Regions from separate parts of the Streptomyces sp. NPDC101152 genome, predicted to be linked through region 1. Evidence: riboswitches for the same ligand, from Rfam matches in the RefSeq annotation. Region 1 holds a riboswitch; each other region holds the start of a gene.
The links. Region 1 has a riboswitch for cyclic di-AMP ahead of ACIRVK_RS34005 (M23 family metallopeptidase). Riboswitches for the same ligand answer to the same signal wherever they lie in the genome.
Positions count from the first base shown of each region.

Region 2: it holds a riboswitch for cyclic di-AMP, as region 1 does, so the genes downstream of both, ACIRVK_RS12780 (C40 family peptidase) here and ACIRVK_RS34005 (M23 family metallopeptidase) in region 1, are expected to answer to the same signal.
Region 3: it holds a riboswitch for cyclic di-AMP, as region 1 does, so the genes downstream of both, ACIRVK_RS11870 (C40 family peptidase) here and ACIRVK_RS34005 (M23 family metallopeptidase) in region 1, are expected to answer to the same signal.
Region 4: it holds a riboswitch for cyclic di-AMP, as region 1 does, so the genes downstream of both, ACIRVK_RS32625 (M23 family metallopeptidase) here and ACIRVK_RS34005 (M23 family metallopeptidase) in region 1, are expected to answer to the same signal.

Region 1 is NZ_JBIWPO010000039.1:21,011-23,988, reverse strand. It holds gene ACIRVK_RS34010 (AI-2E family transporter) at 1-1,249, shown strand, start outside; cyclic di-AMP (ydaO/yuaA leader) riboswitch at 1,485-1,642, shown strand; gene ACIRVK_RS34005 (M23 family metallopeptidase) at 1,654-2,676, shown strand; gene ACIRVK_RS34000 (aldo/keto reductase) at 2,774-2,978, shown strand, end outside.
Region 2 is NZ_JBIWPO010000007.1:288,266-291,243, forward strand. It holds gene ACIRVK_RS12780 (C40 family peptidase) at 1-1,504, opposite strand, end outside; cyclic di-AMP (ydaO/yuaA leader) riboswitch at 1,513-1,677, opposite strand; gene ACIRVK_RS12785 (DUF5997 family protein) at 1,869-2,273, opposite strand; gene ACIRVK_RS12790 (LysR family substrate-binding domain-containing protein) at 2,332-2,978, shown strand, end outside.
Region 3 is NZ_JBIWPO010000007.1:91,587-94,564, forward strand. It holds gene ACIRVK_RS11860 (ATP-binding protein) at 1-139, shown strand, start outside; gene ACIRVK_RS11865 (DUF6328 family protein) at 124-699, opposite strand; gene ACIRVK_RS11870 (C40 family peptidase) at 781-1,254, opposite strand; cyclic di-AMP (ydaO/yuaA leader) riboswitch at 1,258-1,469, opposite strand; gene ACIRVK_RS11875 (hypothetical protein) at 1,805-2,113, opposite strand; gene ACIRVK_RS11880 (ATP-dependent Clp protease proteolytic subunit) at 2,121-2,756, opposite strand.
Region 4 is NZ_JBIWPO010000035.1:35,673-38,650, reverse strand. It holds gene ACIRVK_RS32630 (M16 family metallopeptidase) at 1-831, shown strand, start outside; cyclic di-AMP (ydaO/yuaA leader) riboswitch at 1,035-1,198, shown strand; gene ACIRVK_RS32625 (M23 family metallopeptidase) at 1,212-1,976, shown strand; gene ACIRVK_RS32620 (GntR family transcriptional regulator) at 2,166-2,858, shown strand.

The DNA.
Region 1 (2,978 bases):
GCGGGTGAGTGACGCCCTGCGCAGGTCGCGCCGACGTCCCGGAGCGGGACCCGGCGGCAGCCGTGGCGCCGGTCCCGGCCAGCGGCGGATGCGGTACGTCGTGCTCGGCAGCCGGCCCGCACGCGGAGTCGGGACGGTGGCGGTCGCGCGCAGGTCGGCGACGACGGTGCGGCCGACCGGGGACGGTGTGGTGGTCAACCGCGGGCTGAAGGCGGCTGCCGCGTACGCGTGGCGGCTGCTGGTGCTCGGGGCGGCCGTGTACGCGGGGTTCGTGCTGCTGGGACGGCTGCAGTTGGTCGCCGTGGCCCTGTTCCTGGCCCTCGTCGTGACCTCCGTGCTGCGTCCGCTCGCCGATCTGCTGGCGCGCCTGCTGCCGCGGCCCCTGGCGGTGGTGGTGAGCGTGGTGGGCAGCCTGCTGGTGGTCCTCGGGCTGCTGGCGCTCGTCGGTGAACTGGTGGCGAGCGAGTGGGGCAAGCTGGGGCAGGAGTTCAGCGGCGGCGTCGGGCGCATCGAACGGTGGCTGCAGGGGCCGCCCTTCCACGTGAGTCCGGCCCTGACGTCGAACCTTCAGGACAAGGTGAACACCTTCGTCTCCCAGCACCGCTCCGTGCTGATCAACAGCGCCGTGAACGGCGCCAGCCGGCTCGTGGAGGTGCTGACCGCGGGGGTGCTCGCGCTGTTCTGCTCCCTGTTCTTCGTCCATTCCGGTGACAGGTTCTGGAGCTGGTTCCAGGACCAGCTGCCGCAGCGGGCGCGGGACCCGTTCAACCGCGCGGGCCGTACGGCGTGGCGGACCTTCGCCGGGTACACGCGCGGCATCGTCATCGTGGCGGCCAGCAACGCGGTGCTGGTCGGCATCGCCCTGTTCGTGCTGCGGGTGCCGCTCGCCCTGCCGCTGACCCTGCTGGAGTTCTTCGCCGCGTTCATCCCGCTGGTGGGATCGCCCATCGCGCTGGGCGTGGCCACGGTGGTCGCGCTGGCCACGCGCGGTCCTGCCATCGCGATCGTGGTCCTCGCGCTGATCGTCATCGTCGGCCAGATCGAGGGCCACGTCCTGCATCCGCTGGTCATGAGCTGGGCGGTCCGGCTGCATCCGGTCGTCGTCGCCGTCTCCGTCATCGCCGGCGGCATCCTGGCCGGGGTCGTCGGCGCGGTCGTCGCGGTGCCGATGGTGTCGGTCGCCTGGGCGGTGCACGGCGAACTCCGCACTCCGCCCCCCGAGCCGAAGCGTGCGCGAGAGCGGCCGTGACCTGTTCTTACCCGGGGTAATCGGGTGGCCTCTCTGTGTATGACAACTGACGCACCGTCAATTCCGGGGCCGCTCCCGCGGCGAGGTCAACTCGCCCGAATTTCGCCGGTCATGGCCCGTACGTCCGCACCAAAAACGTTTAATGATCAAGCCGAACTGCTTGGAAACGGCACCGTGGGTCTATTAACGTTCGATAACGCAGCGCGGTCGTCCCAGCCGTCACAAGAGGCGGCTCCGTGCGCACGCGCCGAATCCCGCAAGGGAACCGGGGAACCACCACCCTGGGGTGAATCGCGCGGATGCCGTCGTGGCAGCACGGCAGGTATACGCGCGTAGGAGACCTTCCTGCTCCGAACCCGTCAGCTAACCCGGTAGGCGAGAAGGAAGGAAAGGAGCACGCCCACGTGGCGTCCAACCCGCCTGCCCCGGCAGCCCCGTTCGTGCCGAGCACCCAGCCCTTCGGCTTCGGCCCCGGCAACGACGAGGGCCAGTGGGAGGAGTGGAACCCCACCGAGGAGTCCCTCCGCACGGTTCGCGGCCGGCACCGTGTCTCCCGGCAGCGCGGCGGGGGACTGGCCCGCAGCTCCACGGTTCTCGGCGTCGGCGTCATAGCCGCGGTCGGCGCGGGCGGCATGGCCAGTGCCAACACCGGCAAGCCGCCGGTGTCCATCTCGCTGCCGGACCTGGCCTCCGTGGCCCACGTCTTCGACGGCGGCTCCAGCGCCCCCAAGGGCTCCGCGACCGCCCTCAGCGACGTCGGCGTGAGCACCAAGGACGCCGCGCAGGGCGCCAAGGGCGCCGGTGAGGCGCTGCGCGACCGCATCATGGCGCAGGCCGAGGTGCAGCGGGTCCAGATCGACAGCAAGGCCCAGTACGCCACCGAGGCCGCGTTCGCCCAGCAGGTCGGCCAGGCCGCCGCCCAGGCGGAGAAGGACGCGGCCGCCCAGGCGCAGGCCGCGAAGGACAAGGCGCAGGCGGCGGCCCAGAAGGCGGCCGAGGCCGTGAAGCTCGCGAAACTGGCCACGCAGTACACGCTGCCCGTGGTGTCGTACACCATCACCGGCACCTTCGGTCAGGCCGGCTCCATGTGGTCCTCCGGCTACCACACGGGCCTCGACTTCGCCGCCCCCACGGGCACGCTGATCAAGGCCATCCACAGCGGCACCATCACCGAGGCCGGATGGGCGGGGGCGTACGGCTACCGCACGATCCTCACCCTCGACGACGGCACCGAACTGTGGTTCTGCCACCAGTCGTCGATCAACGTCAGCGTCGGCCAGAAGGTCGGCACGGGTGACGTCATCGGCCGTATCGGCGCCACCGGCAACGTGACCGGGCCGCACCTGCACCTCGAGGTCCACCCGGACGGGCAGGCCACCGGCATCGACCCGGCGCCCTGGCTGCGCGGCAAGGGCCTCAACCCCTGACCGGTACGCCACTGCGGAACGGCCGCCTCCGACTGTTTACGCGAAGTTTGCGGCCGTTCCGGAAGACAGGTCTCCGTCTCGGGCGTTGACGCTGAACATGACTTCTCTGCGCAAACTCGGCTCCTCCGACCTCGAGGTCTTCCCGCTCTCCCTCGGCGGCAACGTCTTCGGCTGGACCGCGGACGAGGCCACGTCCTTCGCCGTGCTCGACGCCTACGCGGCCGCGGGCGGCAACTTCGTCGACACCGCCGACGGCTACTCGGCCTGGGTCCCCGGCAACAAGGGCGGCGAGTCCGAGACGG
Region 2 (2,978 bases), on a different contig from region 1:
ACTCCTCGCGGATGACCGCGCCCGGTCCGGGGGCGTGGACCATCATGCCGTTGCCGGTGTAGAGGCCGACGTGGCTGAAGTTGTCGTTGAAGAAGATCAGGTCTCCGGGCCGGCTCTCGGCGAGCGGGATCACCGTGCCGATGCTCGCCTGCTCGTGCGTGGACCGCGGCAGCGCGACCCCGGCGGCCTTCCACGCGGCCTGGGTGAGCCCGGCGTTGTCGTACGACTCCGGCCCCACCCCGCCCCACAGGCACGGTCGGCCGATCTGCGCGCGGGCGAAGGACACGGCCCGGTCGGCCCTGCTGCCGACGGGTGGCTCGGCGACGGCCTCCGGAACCCCGGTGTCCAGCACGCTCGGCTCCTGCAGCCGCCGCCACTGGTCGGACACCGGCAGGCTCGCGTCGAGGGCGGACGAGGGCTGCGCGCCCACCGCGGGAGAGGCCCACTGCTGGGTGCTCAACGCGCCGGTGTCGAGCACGGACGCCTGCTGCGGCACCGCTTGAGTCGTCGGCATTGCCGTCGGCTGCTGGAGCGCCCACTGCTGGGTGTTCGACGCGCCCGTGTCGACGAGAGGGGACTGCTGCGGCGTCCACTGCTGCGTCGGCTGCACGCCCGTGTCGAGGACGGACGGCTGCTGGAGTCGCCAGGCCTCCTCCACCGCCCGGCTCGCCTGCTCCGACCAGGGCGCCGCGGCCGACGCGGCTGCGGCGGCCGGCTGCTGCCCGGCGGGCATCGGGGCCGCGAGAGCCGGCGGTGACACGATCGGTGTCTGGGGCGCGACGGCCGGCTGCGCCATCGACGTCTGGCGGGCGGTGTAGCGGTACAGCAGCTCGCTCGCCGCCGCGATCTTGCGCTGGCTCTGCTCCTTGGAGCGGCGCAGTGAGGTCTGCCTCGGCTCGGCGCCGGTCGCCGGCGCGGCCATGGCGGACTCCTGCCGCTGGGCCGGCACGGCGGGAAGCACGGCCGTGGCGTCGCCGGCGGGCAGTTCGGGCAGGGGACGCCGCGGGCCGCCGGCGGGCAGCTCGGCCGCGGGCCGGCCGGCCGCCTCCAGTTCGAAGCCGGTACGGGCCGGCAGCGGGCGGTCCGCCGAGCGCGCGGGCCGGGGGGCGGCCGGACGCCGGTCGGGGGTGCGACTGGCGGGCAGGGCCGCCGGGACGGTCGGTCCCAGCGAGTTGCGCGCCATGTCGAACCACTGCCGGCTGACGTTGTCGACATCGGGGTCCGAGCGCCGGCCGGCTCCGGCCGGGGTACCCCGGCCCCGCGATCCGGTCGCCGTCGGCCGGGTGAAGTTCCACTGGCCGGTGTCGGACTCCGCCTGGTCGTAGAGGCTGTTCACCCGCTGGCGGACGGCCTCACGGCTGGGTCCCTCGTCCGCCGTGCCCGGCGCCGCGTCGGCGCTCTGGGCGAGCACTGCCACCGAGGAGAGGGCCGCTGCCGCGAGGGCGGAGTTGCGCATACCGGGCAAGCCGAAGCCGCCGGTGCGCGATGGTCGTTCCGGCGCCATGGGGGCCGTACTCCTTCCGTACTCCGCCTACCGGGTTAGCTGTCGGGTTCGGGCGGTCGTGTCCGGAAGGCATGCCCTACGACCCTTGCCCTGACGGGCTGTTGGGCCGATTCACCCCGTTGTTCGGTTGGGTCCCCGGTTCCGGCTCGCACCGGATTCAGCGGAGGCCGCGCGTCCCGGCGGGGTTCGCCGGAGGAACTCGAGCGGCCTGAAACCACGCTAGCCAACTTGTGCGGCTCGTGTGAAGGTTGACGACCAGAATGTCCGATACGCTTTTGTGACCTTCGTCGTGACGCACCGTCAGAAACGTGTGTCGTGCACGCAGCGGCGTGGGATCGTGACGGAACGTCGTCACGGCGGCCGGTCAGGACCGCCGGTCGCCACTCCGGGCCGCGCGCTCCGCGTTCCGCTTCTTGATCCGCGCCCCCTCCTTGCGGACCTCGGCCTGGGTGGCGCGCTCCCGGACGAGCCACTCGGGCTGCTCCTGCCTGAGCGCCTCGATCTGCTCGGTGGTGAGGGGCTCGGTGACCCCACCGCGCGCGAGGCCCGCGATGGAGACGCCCAGCCTCGCCGCGACCACGGGACGGGGGTGCGGCCCCTTGGCCCGCAGCTCGCGCAGCCACTGCGGCGGATCGGCCTGCAGCTGCTCGAGCTGGGCGCGCGAGACGACACCCTCACGGAACTCGGCGGGGGTGGCCTCGAGGTACACACCCAGCTTCTTCGCCGCGGTCGCGGGCTTCATCGTCTGGGTGGTCTGGTGCGACGTCATGGGATCCAGGGTATCGACCGGGTCCGAGGCCGCCGACCACGGCCGGTAACCTGGCGGGGTGACAGGCTCGGATGCATCCCCCGTGTTCCGGCTCGCGTACGTCCCGGGGACGACGCCCGCCAAGTGGGTGCGGATCTGGCACGAGCGCCTGCCCGACACCCCGCTGAACCTCCTCGCCGTCCCGGCGGCGGAGGTCTCCGCCGTGCTGCGCGCCGGCGAGGCGGACGCCGGACTGGTGCGGCTCCCGGTGGACCGCGCCGTCTTCAGCGCGATCCCGCTGTACACCGAGACCACGGTGGTCGTGGTCCCCAAGGACCACGTGATCACGGCGGCCGAGGAGGTGACCCTCGCCGACCTGGCCGACGAGGTGATCTTCCACCCTCTTGACGACGTCTTCGACTGGGAGCGCCCACCGGGCGAGCCCGCCTTCGAACGCCCCGCCACCACCGAGGACGCCGTGGAGCTGGTCGCGGCGGGCGTCGGCCTCCTGGTCGTCCCTCAGTCGCTGGCCCGGCTCCACCACCGCAGGGACCTCACCTACCGCCCCGTCGTGGACGCCCCGCAGTCGAGCGTCGCGCTGTCCTGGCCCGAGGAGGCGACCACCGACCTGGTCGAGGACTTCATCGGCATCGTCCGGGGCCGTACGGTCAACAGCTCACGGGGCCGCAAGGCGCAGCCCGAGGAGAAGCAGAAGCCGCCCGCCCG
Region 3 (2,978 bases), on a different contig from region 1:
GATCATCCGCTGGCTGGCTGCCGAGTGTGGCGGCAGAATGCACGTACGGCCCACCAGGGAGGGCGGCAAGACGGTCTCCATCGAGCTCCCGTGGACCGTTTCGGCCCCGGCGGTGACGGCGGGTCAGCAGGAGCCGTAGGGGCCACCGCAGGCGCGCTGCGTCCCGGGCGCCGTCTCCCGGTCCTGCGCGGGCTCGTGGACGGGCGGTGAGGTGTCCCGCGTCCACGCGACCCGCCGCCGTACCAGCCGGGGCAGCAGCCCCCACAGACCCAGGCACGCGGACAGGGTGGCCGCGCCGGCCACCAGTCCGCCGGTCCGACCGGTCGTCACGTCCACGACCAGCAGCACCGATCCGGTGAAGGCGAACACCAGGACGCCCATGCCGACGGTGGCGAGCCGTGAGGAGACCTGCACGATGAGCGGCTTGGCGCCCTGCTGGAAGAGCGAGCGGTGCAGCGCGGCCGGGGCGGTGAAGAGTGCGGCGGCGAGGACTGCCAGCAGCAGCGTGGTGACGTACGTGGCGCGCTGGAACGTGTCGAGGGACGGGAAGCGCTGGGTGAAGGCCAGGCTCAGCAGGAAGGCGAAGAGGATCTGCACGCCGGTCTGGGTGACGCGCAGTTCCTGGAGCAACTCCACGAAGTTGCGGTCGGCGCGCTCGAGCGGGGTCTCGTTGCGCGCGGCGGGATGGTGGTGGGCCATGGGACACGGGTATCCAGCCGGACGCCGGTCAGGCCCGCGGGGACGACGGCCTGTCAGGTGGCCGCCGCCCCCGCGGGAGAGTCAGCTGACCCGTCCGTACCAGACGCTCTTGGTCCAGATCTTCTGCAGCCTCACCACGTCCCCGGTCCTGGGGGCGTGCCAGATCTTCCCCTGCCCGGCGTAGATGCCGACGTGGTAGACGTTCGACCCCGAGTGGAAGAACACCAGGTCCCCGGCCCTGCGGTTGCTCGCGGAGATGTGACGGGTCGTGTTGTACTGCTGGGCCGCCGTACGGGGCAGTTTCTTGCCCGCCGCCTTGTACGAGTACAGCGTGAGCCCGGAGCAGTCGAACCGGCGTGGTCCTGATGCACCCCACGCGTAGGGCGAGCCCTTCTTGGAGGCAGCCACCTGCAGTGCCTTCGTCGCCGGCGTCGCGGCCGAGGCGTCGGAGGCGACCCCCGGGATCACGACGGAGCCGCCCACGGCGGCGAGGGTGAGGGCCGAGGCCGTACCGGCCCGGACCATCAGCGACGGGACACGATTGAGCGCAGTCATGCGCAACCCTTCGTCAGCCGCCTGTGAAGGATGACCTGTCGGATTCGGGCTGGCGAAGTTGCCCGGCCGCTGACGCGGCTTCACCCCAAGGGCTGCTCGGACCGGTCATGGCGTGACCGTCCCGGCGACCCGTCGTGCTTGGGTCCTCCACTCCTGCCGATCCACTTCTGTCGACCGGTCATCCGTGCGGCGGCAGGACTCGGCGTCCGCCCGGATTGCCCCGCCGCGGTGGCGGGGGCTTGTCGTCAGACAGGGATCTTGACTCACGGATGTCCGAAAATCCCAATGGAATCGGGGTTTGTGTTGTTCCTCACCACTCACCCGTTCGGGTGGACGCCCCTGCGTTCGAGGCGGTGTCGAGGACCTCGAGGAGGCCCGGACCTGGGGTGGAATGCCCCATTCCGCCCTGCGGCCACGTGCGTTGCGCAACTTGGAGGGTCGCGAAAAAGGGGTCGCGTCTACTGCAAAGGGGGGTACGTCATTTGGTCCGTTTCGGCGCCGCTCCGGACGCCCGGCGTCAGGGCCGGGATGTCCGGAGCGGGCGTTCGCGTCAACTGTCGTCGTCCGGCGGCACGGTGACCCGGGCCGTGCGCCGCTCGCCGTCCAGGACCCTCAGGGCCCGCCGCAGCGTGGGGGCGTGCACCTCGTTCTCGCCGCGCTGGTGCATCAGGGCCAGTGCGTCGCGCAGTTCGGCCGCCCTGGCCACCAGCGCCTGCGCGGCGCGCAGTCCGCGGTAGGTGTCCCCGTGGTGCGCCGGGTTGATCCGGCCCAGCAGGTCGACCACATCGAGGTAACGGTCGATCAACTCGCCCTCGGCCCTGGTGAGCGCGGGCAGCGGCGGGAGTTCGGGTGGGAGCACCGGCCGCTCACCTCCCGCTCGGCGGGGCGACGGTGGCCTTGCGGCTGGGGATGATCCGGTCCACCAGCCCGTACTCCACCGCCTCCCGCGCGTCGAGGATCTTGTCCCGCTCGATGTCGGCGGTGACCTGTTCCGGGCTGCGTCCGGTGTGCCGGACGAGCATCTCCTCGAGCTGGGCCCGCGTCCGCGTCAACTCCTCGGCCTGGATGGCGAGATCGCTGGCCTGCCCTCGCACCGGTTCGTACAGCGCCGGCTGGTGCAGCACCACACGGGCGCCCGGCAGCGCGAACCGCTTGCCCGCCGTGCCGGCGCCCAGCAGCACGGCGGCCGACGAACCCGCCTGGCCCAGGCAGATCGTCTCCACGTCGCAGCTGACGTACTGGATGGTGTCGTAGATCGCCGACATGGCCGTGAACGAGCCGCCGGGGGAGTTGATGTACAGGGAGATGTCCCGGTCCGGGTCCTGGTACTCCAGGTGCATGAACTGCGCCATCACGTCGTTCGCCGACGTGTCGTCGATCTGCGTCCCAAGGAAGACGATCCGCTCCTCCAGCAGCTTCGAGTACGGATCCATGGTCTTCGAGCCGAAGCTCGTGCGTTCGGTGAACTCGGGCAGGACGTAGCGGGCGGTCGGTCGGGTCATGGGTGCCCCTCCTTCGGCGTCTGTAAAAAATGTACAGGACGTACGTGACGTTATGATGGGGCTGGATTCTAGTGATCACGTCAAATGACCAGGTCAGAGGGCCTTTTTTGTCCTTGCTTCTCACTGATGTCTCACAACTGTTCCTGGAACGGCGGCAACAAGGCCGAGCTTCATTGGATGACCAGACGGGTCGTTGAGTGCCCGATCGACGAGATGAACCGT
Region 4 (2,978 bases), on a different contig from region 1:
ACCGTCGAGAAGATCGACGCGGCCGCCGTCCGCGCCTTCTACGACCGCCACGTCCGGCCCGCGACGGCCACCGCCGTGGTCGTCGGCGACCTCACCGGCATCGACCTGGACGCCCTCCTGGGCGAGACCCTGGGCGCCTGGACGGGCTCCCGGGCCGAACCCCGCCCGGTGCCCCCCGTCGCCGCGGACGACACCGGGCGCGTGATCATCGTGGACCGTCCCGGCGCGGTGCAGACGCAGCTGCTCATCGGCCGCGTCGGCCCCGACCGGCACGACCGCGTGTGGCCCGCGCAGGTGCTCGGCACGTACTGCCTCGGCGGCACCCTCACCTCGCGCCTGGACCGCGTCCTGCGCGAGGAGAAGGGCTACACCTACGGTGTGCGCGCGTTCGGCCAGGTCCTGCGCTCCGCCCCGGACGGGACCGGCGCCGCCATGCTCGCCATCAGCGGCTCCGTCGACACCCCGAACACCGGACCGGCGCTCGACGACCTCTGGAAGGTGCTGCGCACCCTCGCGGAGGGGGGCCTGACCGACGCCGAGCGCGATGTCGCCGTCCAGAACCTCGTCGGGGTGGCGCCGCTGCGGTACGAGACCGCGGCGGCCGTGGCGAGCACGCTGGCCGACCAGGTCGAGCAGCACCTGCCGGACGACTACCAGGCGACGCTGTACCAGCAGCTCGCCGCGACGGGCACCGTGGAGGCCACCGCGGCCGTCGTGAGCGCCTTCCCGGTGGACCGCCTGGTGACCGTCCTCGTCGGTGACGCGGCCGAGATCAAGGAGGCCGTCGAGGCCCTGAACATCGGTGAAGTGACCGTCGTCTCCGCCGAGTAGCGGCACGCGTGCGTGGCGGGGCCCTGGTGACGGAAGCGTCACCAGGGCCCTCGTATGTCCGAATTGAAGGAAATTTGAAGGAGAGTGGGCTGTTTGCCCTGTGGGATGCGCTACAAACTCCGTGATCCGTTTGGGAATTGAAAGTCGCCCCGCTTAGCGTCGTCCGGGCTGTCCGTCAGGCACCGCGCCGCACCCGCGGCACCGGACAGTCATCGCCGAGTCCCCGTACGGCGCGAGCCAGGGGAGCCGGGGACCCAAGTCAGTCCCTGGGGTGAATCGGACGCCCGCGCGTGCAGCGAGGGGGTCCGTAGGAGACCTTCCTGCTCCGAACCCGTCAGCTAACCCGGTAGGCGAGAAGGAAGGAAAGGACCAGCCTGTACATGGCGTTCATGTGCGCCACCGGGAAGCACCGTCTTCCCAGCCGGATCAAGCGTTCCACCGCCCACGCCGCAGGCGTCGCGGCCCTCGCCGCCACCGGCGTCGTCGGCTCCCTCGCGGCCCCCGCGCTCGCCGCCGACAACTCGGTCGAGCAGACCGGCCTCACCCCCGTCATCACCATCGGCGACTCGATCGCCGCCAAGATCGACGCCCAGGCCGCCGCGCAGAAGCAGGCCGCCGAGACGGCCGCCCGCAAGAAGGCGGCCGAGGAGGCCGCGCGCAAGAGGGCCGAGGCCGAGGCGAAGCAGGCCCGCGAGGCAAAGGCGCGCGCCGCCCGCGAGGCCGAGCGCAAGCGCCTCAACACGTTCGTCGCGCCGATCTCCGACTCGTACGTCTCCACGGGCTACAAGGCCAGCAGTTCGCTGTGGTCCTCCGGCAGCCACACCGGTATCGACTTCCACGCCGCCACCGGCACGACCGTCCACGCGGTCGGCTACGGCACGGTCGTCCAGACCGGCTGGGGCGGCGCGTACGGCAACCAGATCGTGATCAAGATGAACGACGGGACGTACACCCAGTACGGCCATCTGTCGTCCATCGGGGTCTCCGTCGGCCAGCAGGTCGCCACCGGCCAGCAGATCGGCCTGTCCGGCTCGACCGGCAACACGACCGGACCGCACCTGCACTTCGAGGCCCGTACGACCCCCGAGTACGGCTCCGACATCGATCCCGTCGCCTACCTGCGCTCGCACGGCGTGGACGTCTGACGAAGGATCGCGAGATCCCGTGAAGGCCCCGGCTCCCCGAGCCGGGGTTTTCGCCGTTTGTGCCGCCCCGCTGGCCAAAAAATATCCATGGATTCCGGTCCGCCGTCGGAAATTCCCGCCCATTGCAATAGAGTCACGGAACACACGTCAATGGTCGACGTTTCACGGGGATTAAGGCGGAGGTCGGACATGCGTATTCCGGCGCACTCGGTGTGCACGGCCATCCGGGACGACATCGTCGCGGGTGTCTACGAGCGCGGCAGCCGCCTCACCGAGGAACTCCTCGCCCGCCGCTACGGCGTCTCGCGCGTCCCCGTCCGCGAGGCCCTGCGCACCCTGGAGGCCGAGGGCTTCGTCGTGACCCGCCGGCACGCGGGCGCGTGCGTGGCCGAGCCGACCGAGCAGGAGGCCTCCGACCTGCTGGAGATGCGTCTGCTCCTGGAGCCGCTCGGCGCCTCACGGGCCGCCCAGCGGCGCACCGAGGCTCATCTCAAGGTGCTGCGCGGCCTGGTCAGGCTGGGCCAGGAGCGGGCCAGGAGGGGCAACAGCGAGGATCTGCGGTCCCTGGGGGCCTGGTTCCACGAGACGCTCGCCCAGGCCTCCGGCAGCCCCGCCATGACCTCGACGCTGACCCAGTTGCGCCACAAGATCGCCTGGATGTACACCGTGGAGGCGCCGGCCGACCCGGTCGAGTCCTGGGCCGAGCACGGGGCGATCGTCGACGCCGTGGCGCGCGGCGACGGCGAGCGCGCGCGGGCGATCACGGCCCTGCACACCGAGCGCTCCGCCGCGGCGCACCGGCTGCGTTTCGGCGCCCCTGAACGGGTGAACGGTGTGAGGAACTCGCAACATGCCGTAAACACGCCGAGCCTGCGGCATTAACACGAGCGCCGTATACAAAGAGAAGAGAATTCGCAGGGGGGTTATTCATGCTGCCCGTCGCGGAGAATTCTGCGGCCTGGGCGCGGGAAATGCGAAGGGCTCGCCCGGTAATTCGGACGA